Regions from separate parts of the Ancylobacter sp. TW_SC_1 genome, predicted to be linked through region 2. Evidence: predicted binding sites of a transcription regulator. Region 2 holds the regulator's gene; the other holds the start of a gene.
The links. The regulator LexA, encoded in region 2, represses DNA repair genes until DNA is damaged. The targets are predictions, from matches to a motif close to TGTTCNNNNTGTGTTCNG.
Positions count from the first base shown of each region.

Region 1: AC1PZ7_RS00890 (PA0069 family radical SAM protein) is a predicted target of LexA. The motif match lies at 2,906-2,923, and genes of this name have one in related genera.

Region 1 covers NZ_CM166365.1:191,812-196,275, forward strand. Annotated here, with positions in the region: gene AC1PZ7_RS00875 (DUF721 domain-containing protein) at 1-143, shown strand, start outside; gene AC1PZ7_RS00880 (DsbA family protein) at 247-906, shown strand; gene AC1PZ7_RS00885 (VOC family protein) at 1,099-1,623, opposite strand; gene AC1PZ7_RS00890 (PA0069 family radical SAM protein) at 1,620-2,735, opposite strand; gene AC1PZ7_RS00895 (glycosyltransferase family protein) at 3,032-3,628, shown strand; gene moaB (molybdenum cofactor biosynthesis protein B) at 3,631-4,203, opposite strand; gene ypfJ (KPN_02809 family neutral zinc metallopeptidase) at 4,240-4,464, opposite strand, start outside.
Region 2 covers NZ_CM166365.1:2,830,907-2,835,370, reverse strand. Annotated here, with positions in the region: gene AC1PZ7_RS13090 (molybdopterin molybdotransferase MoeA) at 1-217, shown strand, start outside; gene hpxZ (oxalurate catabolism protein HpxZ) at 277-669, shown strand; gene AC1PZ7_RS13080 (GntR family transcriptional regulator) at 794-1,492, shown strand; gene lexA (transcriptional repressor LexA) at 1,687-2,382, shown strand; gene AC1PZ7_RS13070 (ComEC/Rec2 family competence protein) at 2,376-4,464, opposite strand, start outside.

The DNA.
Region 1 (4,464 bases), 2.2 Mb from region 2:
AGCGCGGCGAGATCGAGCGCCGGCTCGACCGCGCGGTCGGCCCGTTCGAGGACCCCGCGCTCGCCGCCTCGCTCGCCCGGCTCGGCGCGCTGGTCGTACGCGACAAGCGCAGGCGCGCCGCCCCCGTTTTCACGCAGCGGTGACGTTGCGTTGCGCGCCGCACCGTTGCCATGTTCGCGCGCTGCCTGTAGGCGCTAGGCCTTACGAAGCCGGCGACGACGTCCGGCCGTCTTCTGGAGACCGACCATGATCGACCGCCGTCGCTTCCTCGAAGGTATCGGCACCCTCGCCCTCTCCGTCGCCGCCCTCTCCAGCTTCGGTGCCGGCTTCCTCGGTCGCGCGCAGGCGCAGAGCGTGGACACCGCCAAGCTGATGGCGCCGGGCGCGCTGCCCGACCAGGTGCTCGGCAAGGCCGACGCGCCGGTCACCATCGTCGAATACGCCTCGCTGACCTGCGGCCACTGCGCGCATTTCCACGAGACCACCTTCCCGGTGCTGAAGGAGAAGTACATCGACACCGGCAAGGTGCGCTTCATCCTGCGCGAATTCCCGCTCGACATCGTCGCCAAGGCCGCCTTCATGCTGGCGCGCTGCGCGGGCGAGGGCAAATACTACCCGATGACCGGCACGCTGTTCGAGACGCAGAAGAACTGGGCCTTCGGCAACAACCCGGCCCAGGCCCTGCTCGCCATCGCCAAGCAGAGTGGCATGACCGAGGACCAGTTCAACGCCTGCCTCAACAACACCAAGCTGGCCGGCGAGATCGACGAGGTCGCCAAGCGCGGCGCGACCGAATTCGGCATCGATTCGACGCCGACCTTCTTCATCAACGGCAAGAAGGTCGCCGGCGCCATGAGCCCGGAAGCCCTCGACAAGGAACTGGCGCCGCTGCTCGGCGGCAATTGATCGGCGCTTGGCGGGACCCGCGCGGGCGTCGCTCCCGCCGGCCATCGTCCCGCCGACCTCCGGCGCGCCCCGTCATAGCCCCGCACGGGCTGGCACGCTCGCCGCACCCGGCCAGACCTGACGACCCGAAAGCCCGGCCCCGAGCCGGGCTTTCCTTTTTGCCGGCGCACCACCGGCCGCCGCCCCGCCCGCTCATTCCGGCAGGACGATGCGCCCCGCCTCGTCGAACGGGAAGCCGGGATTGTGCGCGATCTCCCAGGGATGGCCGTCCGGATCGGCGACATAGCCGGAATAGCCGCCCCAGAAGGTCGGCTGCGCCGGCCTGAGCGCCCGTCCGCCGGCGGCAACGGCGCGGATCAGCGTCGTGTCGACCTCGGCCCGGCTCACCCGGTTGCAGGCGAGCGCGATGCCGCCGAACTGCCCGGTGCGGCCCGGCAGCACCCCGGCATCGGCGGCCAGTTCGTGGCGCGGATAGAGCGACAGCACCACGCCGCCGGCATCGAAGAAGGCGGCGCCCTCGGCCGCCTTCACCTGCCGCCGCAGGCCCAGCGCCTCGTAGAAGGCGACCGCGCGCGCCAGATCGGCGACGCCCAGCGTGACCAGCGACAGGCGCAGCGGCGGCCCGGCGCGGCGGAACGGCGCGGTGCCCGGCGGGCTCTCCGCCTCCTTCTCCATCCTTCCCTCCCTCGGTCGGTCGTCCATGATCCCGGCGCTCATGCCTCTTCCCCGAACAGCGACAATTGCTCGCCCGCCTTTGGCGGACGGTTGAAATGGCGGGTGGTCAGGCGCGTGTGGCGCCGATTGAGGCCCAGCCGTTCCGCCGCGATCTCGAAGCGCCGCGCCACGGTCCAGGCATAGGGCCCCGAGCCGGTCATGCGCTGGCCGAAGGTCGAATCATATTCGCGCCCGCCATGCAGCTCCTTCAGCAGCGAGAGCACATGGCGGTAGCGGTCGGGGAAATGCGCCAGCAGCCATTCCTTGAACAGGTCGCGGATCTCCAGCGGCACGCGCAGCATGACATAGCCGGCCTCGCCGGCGCCAGCGGCCACGGCGGCGTCGAGGATGCGCTCCAACTCCGCGTCGGTGACGGCGGGAATGACCGGCGCCACCAGCACCGCCGTCGGCACGCCGGCCTCGGAGAGCCGGCGGATGGCCTCGAGCCGGCGCGGCGGCGTGGCGGCGCGCGGCTCCATGATGCGGGCGAGCTTGTGGTCGAGCGAGGTGATGGAAAGCGCCACCTTCACCAGGCCCCGCTCGGCCATGGGCGCGAGGATGTCGAGGTCGCGCAGCACCAGCGCCGATTTGGTGACGATGCCGACCGGATGGCCGAAATCACGCAGCACTTCGAGAATGCGCCGCGTCAGCCGCCATTCGCGCTCGATCGGCTGGTAGGCATCGGTATTGATGCCGAGCGCGATGGTGCGCGGCTCGTAGCCGGGCCGGGAGAGTTCCTTCGCCAGCAGCTCCGGCGCGTCCGGCTTGGCGAATAGCTTCGTCTCGAAGTCGAGCCCGGCGGACAGGCCCTGATAGGCATGGGTCGGCCGCGCGAAGCAGTAGACGCAGCCATGCTCGCAGCCGCGATAGGGGTTGATCGAGCGGTCGAAGCCGACATCAGGCGAATCGTTGCGGTTGATGATGGTGCGCGCCCGCTCCACCGTGACGCTGGTGCGGAAGGGCGGCAGGTCGTCCAGCCCCAGCCAGCCATCGTCGAAACGCTCGCGGCTGTGCGGCTCGAAGCGCCCCGCGGCGTTGGAGAGCGCGCCGCGCCCGCGCCGGCGCTCGGCGTCGACCATCCAGTCGGGCGTGGGCGGCGGCGGCGCGGCGTCCATCTCCGACAGGGTGGAGACATCGCGACCGGCGGCGCTGCGCTCCTCCTCCCGCCGGGCGCGCCTCTCCTGCGCCAGCCGGCCCACATGCCGGGGGGCGGGAGGGGAGCCGGGGGCACCGGCGCGGGTCTCGGGAGGGCGGCGTTCCATGATGGATTCTCTAGCGCACTTATGAGAACATATCAAGAACATTGACTGAATTGCGACGGCCGGGCTGTACGCGCGCGGATGGGTGCTATAGGCAGGAAAATGCTTGCTCCATAAGGCCGCCGGCCAATTCCAAGGCAAGATCGTCGAGGGTGGCTGGACGCGTGATCTCGGTCGTCATTCCCACAGGTGAGACAGCCAAGCTGCTGATTCCGACCCTGGCGGCGCTGGTTCCGGGCGCCGCCGCCGGCATCGTGCGCGAGGTGCTGCTGGTCGATTTCACCGGATCGCCCGACGTCGCCGAGATCGCCGATGCGGCGGGCTGCGAGTATGTCGCCGGCACCGCCGACCCCGGCGCCCGGCTGCGCCAAGGCGCGGCGGCGGCGCGGAGCCACTGGCTGATGTTCCTGGAGCCGCAGGGCCTGCTGCAGGACGGCTGGACGCGCGAGGTGCGCAGCTTCACCGATCAGGTCGAGCGCACCGGTGCCACCGACCGGCGGGCGGCGACCTTCCGCCTGGCGCTGGACGGTTTCGGCGTCGCCCCGCGGATGAAGGAAACCGCCGCCATGGTGCGCCATGCGCTCATCGGGCGGCCGCGCCCCGAGCAGGGCCTGCTGATCCACCGCCGCTTCTACGAGGCGCTGGGCGGCCACCCGCCCGGCCCGCACGCGACGCGCCGGCTGATCGCCCGCATCGGCCGCGCAAGGCTGGCGCTGCTGCGCTCGCAGATGCTGCTGCCGGAGAGCTGACCTCAGGCGCCGCCGGCCGGCGCGCGCAGCTTGCCGCGCTTGAGGTGCTCGTCCAGCCGGGGCAGGATCTCGACGAAATTGCAGGGCTTGTGACGGATATCGAGCTGGTGCGCGAGAATCTCGTCCCAGCCGTCGCGGCAGGCGCCGGGCGAGCCCGGCAGGCAGAAGACATAGGTCGCATTGGCGACCCCGGCGGTGGCGCGGCTCTGCAGCGTCGAGGTGCCGATCTTCTGGAACGACACCATGTGGAACACGGTCGAGAAGCCTTCCATGCGCTTCTCGAACAGCGGCTCGATCGCCTCCGGGGTGACGTCGCGGCCGGTGAAGCCGGTGCCGCCGGTGGTGATGACGACGTCGATCGCCGGGTCGGCGATCCAGCCCGAGACCTGCGCGCGGATCGCCTCGACATCGTCGGGCACGATGGCGCGCGCGGCGAGGCGGTGGCCGGCCTTTTCAATCCGCTCGGCCAGCGTGGAACCGGAGCGGTCGTCCTCGAAGGTGCGGCTGTCGGAGATCGTCAGCACCGCGATCGAAAGCGGCACGAAGGGCGTTTCGGCAGGCGTCTGGGAAGTCATGTCGGCCTCTCGGCGGTCAATCGTCGCGGGCAGATGTCAGATGCTGCCCTGGAAGGTGTTGCAGCGCTGCAGCGAGCCCGCTTCCAGCCCCTGGCGGAACCATTTCACCCGCTGGGCGGAAGTGCCGTGGGTGAAGCTGTCGGGCACCACATAGCCCTGCGCCTGCTTCTGCAGACGGTCGTCGCCGATGGCGGAAGCCGCGTTCATCGCCTCCTCGATATCGCCGTCCTCGAGGATGCGCCACTGCGCGTTGGCATGGTG
Region 2 (4,464 bases):
CGGCGCCGAGGTGAGGGCCAACGAGCAGCGCATGGACTTCCAGCGCGCCGAGATCGTGGGTCACGAGGACGGGCTGCCGGTGGTGCGCCCGCTCCCCGTGCAGGACAGCTCCATGCTGCGCAACCTCGCCCGCGCCGACGTGCTGCTGGTGCGCCGCCCGCACGCGCCGGCCGGGCGCGCCGGCGACCCCTGCGAAATTCTGCCGTTCGAGGATTGACCGCGGCCGCGCCTGCCTGTGTGCTCAATGCAATGACCGGCAGGGGCAAAGGGCGGCGGATGGACATCAACGATCCCGAGGTGCTGGACGAGGTCCGCGCCGTGTTCGACCGCTACGAGCGGGCGCTGGTCGGCAACGACGTGGCCGGGCTGGATGATCTGTTCTGGGATCATCCCAGCACCATCCGCTATGGCGGGGGCGAGATTCTCTACGGCATCGAGGCGATACGCGCCTTCCGCGCCGCGCGCTCCCCGGTCGGGCTGGAGCGCACGCTCGAGGGAACCGTGATCACCACCTATGGACGCGACATGGCCGTCGCCTCCACCCTGTTCCGCCGTGCGAGCGCGCCCGGCCGGCTCGGCCGCCAGATGCAGACCTGGATGCGTACGCCGGAAGGCTGGAAGGTCGTCGCCGCCCATGTCAGCATCATCGACGATCCGGCCGCCCCGTGACCCATCCCCGCGCCTACCTGCGACGGACCGTGAAGGGCGGGGCTTGGTGAAGCCCGGCGGGGCCGCTAATGATGCATGAGGCGGAGATGGTCCTGGCTCTGTTCGTTCTGGTTTCGTGTCGCTCATGTCGGTGCTGCCCATCCGTTTCCCGCTCGAACCGCCCGCCGCAGTCGGACGGCGCGGGCGCGTGACGCGCGCCGAGGAGCTGCGCATGCAGCTCGCCGACGAGATCACGCGCGGCCTGCTTCCCCCCGGAACGGCGCTCGACGAGACCGCGCTCGCCGGACGCTTCGGCGTGTCGCGCACGCCGGTGCGCGAGGCGCTGCGCGAGCTGACCGCCTCCGGCCTCGTCGACGCCCGCCCGCATCGCGGCGCCGTCGTGGCGCGCCCGAGCGTCGAGCGGCTGCAGAACATGTTCGAGGTGATGGCCGAGCTGGAGGCGCTGTGCGCCGGCCTCAGCGCGCTCAACATGACGCCGCAGGAGCGCCGGCAGCTTGAGCAGTTGCATGCCGACATGGGCGAGCTGATGCGGCAGGGCGACTTCACCACCTATCGCGAGGCGAACGAGCAGTTCCACACCTCGATCTATGCCGGCAGCCACAACGACTATCTGATCGAGATCACCGTCGGCACGCGCCGGCGCCTCTCGCCCTTCCGCCGCGCGCAGTTCCGCGCGCTCGGGCGCCTCGCCCTGTCGCATATCGAGCATGACCGGGTGACGACCGCGATTCTGCGCGGCGACCGCGACGGCGCGGCGAGCGCCATGCGCAGCCACATCGCCATCGTCCACGACGCCTACGAGCAGTACGCCCAGACCGTCTGATTCGCCCGCGCGACCCGCCATTGGCGCCTCTGGTGCCGCCCGGCCGGCGAAATCCGGCCGCGCGCCGCCGGCTTTTCACGTCGCGCCGGACATTTAGCGATCCCTTTACCCATTGTGGAACACAATAAGAACGGATAGTCTTTTGTTCGTGATTTGTTTCATTCCGGCAACGGCCGGCAGACGGGGTTCTCCGTATGCTCACCCGCAAACAGCATGAGCTGCTCCTGTTCATCAATGGACGCCTCCAGCAGGACGGCGTGCCGCCTTCCTTCGAGGAAATGAAGGAAGCGCTCGACCTGCGGTCGAAGTCCGGCATCCACCGGCTGATCACGGCGCTGGAGGAGCGCGGCTTCATTCGCCGCCTGCCCAACCGGGCGCGGGCGCTCGAAGTCGTCCGCCTGCCGGAGGACGCGCAGCCGCCCAGGCCCGCCCGCCCCTTCGCGCCGAACGTCATCGAGGGCAATCTCGGCCGGGGACGCCCGCCGGTCGAGGACGAGGACGACCGGCGCGTCGTGTCGGTCCCGGTCATGGGCCGCATCGCCGCCGGCACCCCCATCTCGGCCATCCAGTCGCGCGACCACACGATCAGCATGCCGCCGGAGATGCTGTCGGGCGGGGAGCACTTCGCACTAGAGGTGCGCGGCGATTCGATGGTCGAGGCCGGTATTCTGGACGGCGATCTGGCGCTGATCCGCAAATGCGATTCGGCCAATACCGGCGAGATCGTCGTGGCGCTGATCGACGACGAGGAAGCGACGCTGAAGCGCCTGCGCCGCAAGGGCGCCTCGGTGGCGCTCGAAGCCGCCAACCCGGCCTATGAAACGCGCATCTTCGGCCCGGACCGCGTGCGCATCCAGGGCCGGCTGGTCGGGCTGTTCCGCCGCTACTGAGCCTGCTCTTCGGCGGCCGGTGAGCGCTCGGCGGGCCCGGTGGCAGCGGCGCCGGATATACCGACATCCGCGCGGGGCGGTGTTTCATCGCCTTCCGCATCCGCTGCGCTCACGCCGGCATCCGCATCTTCCGCATCGCGCCGGTGCGCGGATTCTTTTCGAACACGGTCGGCGTCCGGCCCGGCGCTGGAAGCCGCTCCGGCTCGCGGCATGACCTCCCGTGCATGGACAGGGATGCGAGGTTCCGGCGGTTTCGGCTCCCAGGGTCGTGTGCCCGCGGGCGGTCGCGCCGGCACGATGCGCCATTCGCCCTCCGCGGTGAGATAGCCGGCCAGTCCGCCGATCGCGCGGCGGTCGTCGCGATGGATCACCGTGGCGGCGCAGGCGTCGGGCGGGGCGAAGGGCGTCACCAGCACGGCCGCGAGGCGGCAATCATCCTCCAGTGAATCGCGCTGGCGCGACAGCGCCACGAGCCCGCCGCCCGGCAGCGGCAGGGTGCAGCCGAGCGGATCGCAGGCGCCCCCCCGCGTGAGATCGGCGCTGCCGACGCGGGCGCGGTCGCCATCGGCGTTCAGCCATTGCTCCACGGCGAAGCGGCTGGCGACACCTTTGTCGCCGTCGCCCATCACCATCAGGCGCCCGTCCCGCCCGCGCACCGCCACCGTCCGGGCCTGCGTATCCACCAGCAGATCGGGCCGCGGCTCGGTCGCCGCCGCCCAGATGCCCGCGGCCGCGCAAGCCGGCGCCAGCAGGACCAGCCGGGTGCGGGCGAGGCAGAGCACCACAAGCGCGAGGCTGAACAGGACGAGGCTCGCCATCGGCATCGCCGGCAGGCCGCGATCGGCGCCGGGCAGGCCCGCGACGACGTCGGAGACGCGCACCATCACGTCGAGCCCCCAGCCCATGCCCCGCCAGGCGACGTCATCCCAGCCGAACGGCATCAGGATCGCGCCGGCCAGTCCGGCCGGCATCACGACGAAGGACACCGCCGGCATCGCGGCGAGATTGGCGACGAGGCTCAACGGTGCCAGCCGCTGGAAATGGAACGCCGCGAAGGGCGCGGTCGCCAGTCCCGCCGCGAGCGAGGCGAGAACGAGCGCCGCGAGGTAGCGCGCCGGGACGCCGAGCCAGCGCGCGAGGCTCCCGCCGCCCGGCGGCGCGCCGATGAGATGGCCGAAGCGCTCATAGGCCGCCACCAGGCCGAGCGTCGCGGCGAAGGACATCTGCGCGCCGGGATCGAGCACCGCCCACGGCGCCAGGATCATCAGGACGAGGCCCGCGACCGCCAGCGTCCGCAGGGTGAGCGCCGGCCGCCCCATCACCACACCCGCCAGCACCAGCAGCGTCATCACATAGGCGCGCTGGGTCGGCACCGCCGCGCCGGACAGCATGAGGTAGAAGGTCGCCGACAGCAGGGCGGGCAGCGCCGCCCAAGCCTTGATCGGATGGCGCAGCGCCAGCTCCGGCACCAGCGCGAGCAGCGCCCGCGCCAGGAAGAAGACCGTGCTCGCCACCAGCGCCATGTGCAGGCCGGAGATGGACAGGACGTGCGAGAGCCCGGAGATGCGCATACTCTCCTCGATCGGCTCCGCCACCGTGTCGCGCAGCCCGGTGACGAGCGCCACGGCCACGCCGCCATTCTCGCCCGGCAAGGCCGCGCGGATCCGCGTCGCGATCGCCCGGCGCGTCCCGTCGAGCCAGGTGGCGATCGCCAGCCCCCAGGACGGCGGATAGGGCGGCGGGCTGGCTTGCGCCTTGCCGAGCGCGTAGCCGGTCGCGCCGATGCCCTCCAGCCAGATCGCCCGGCCGAAATCATAGCCGCCGGGATAGGCCGGGCCGGGCGGCGGCCCGAGCGTCGCACGCACGCGCACATGGGCGCCGACGGCGGGGGGATCGCGCCCGGGCAGCGTCACCCGCACGCGGGTCGGCGGCTCGGTGAGCGGACGCCCGAAACCGGTCACGGCGAGGGTGATGCGGCTGCCGCGCGGGCGCTGCTCGGCCGCCTCGACGAAGCCGCTCACCTCGACCGCGTTGACCGCCTCGCCGAGCAGCGGGTGCGCCATGCGCTGCACCTGCAGGCCG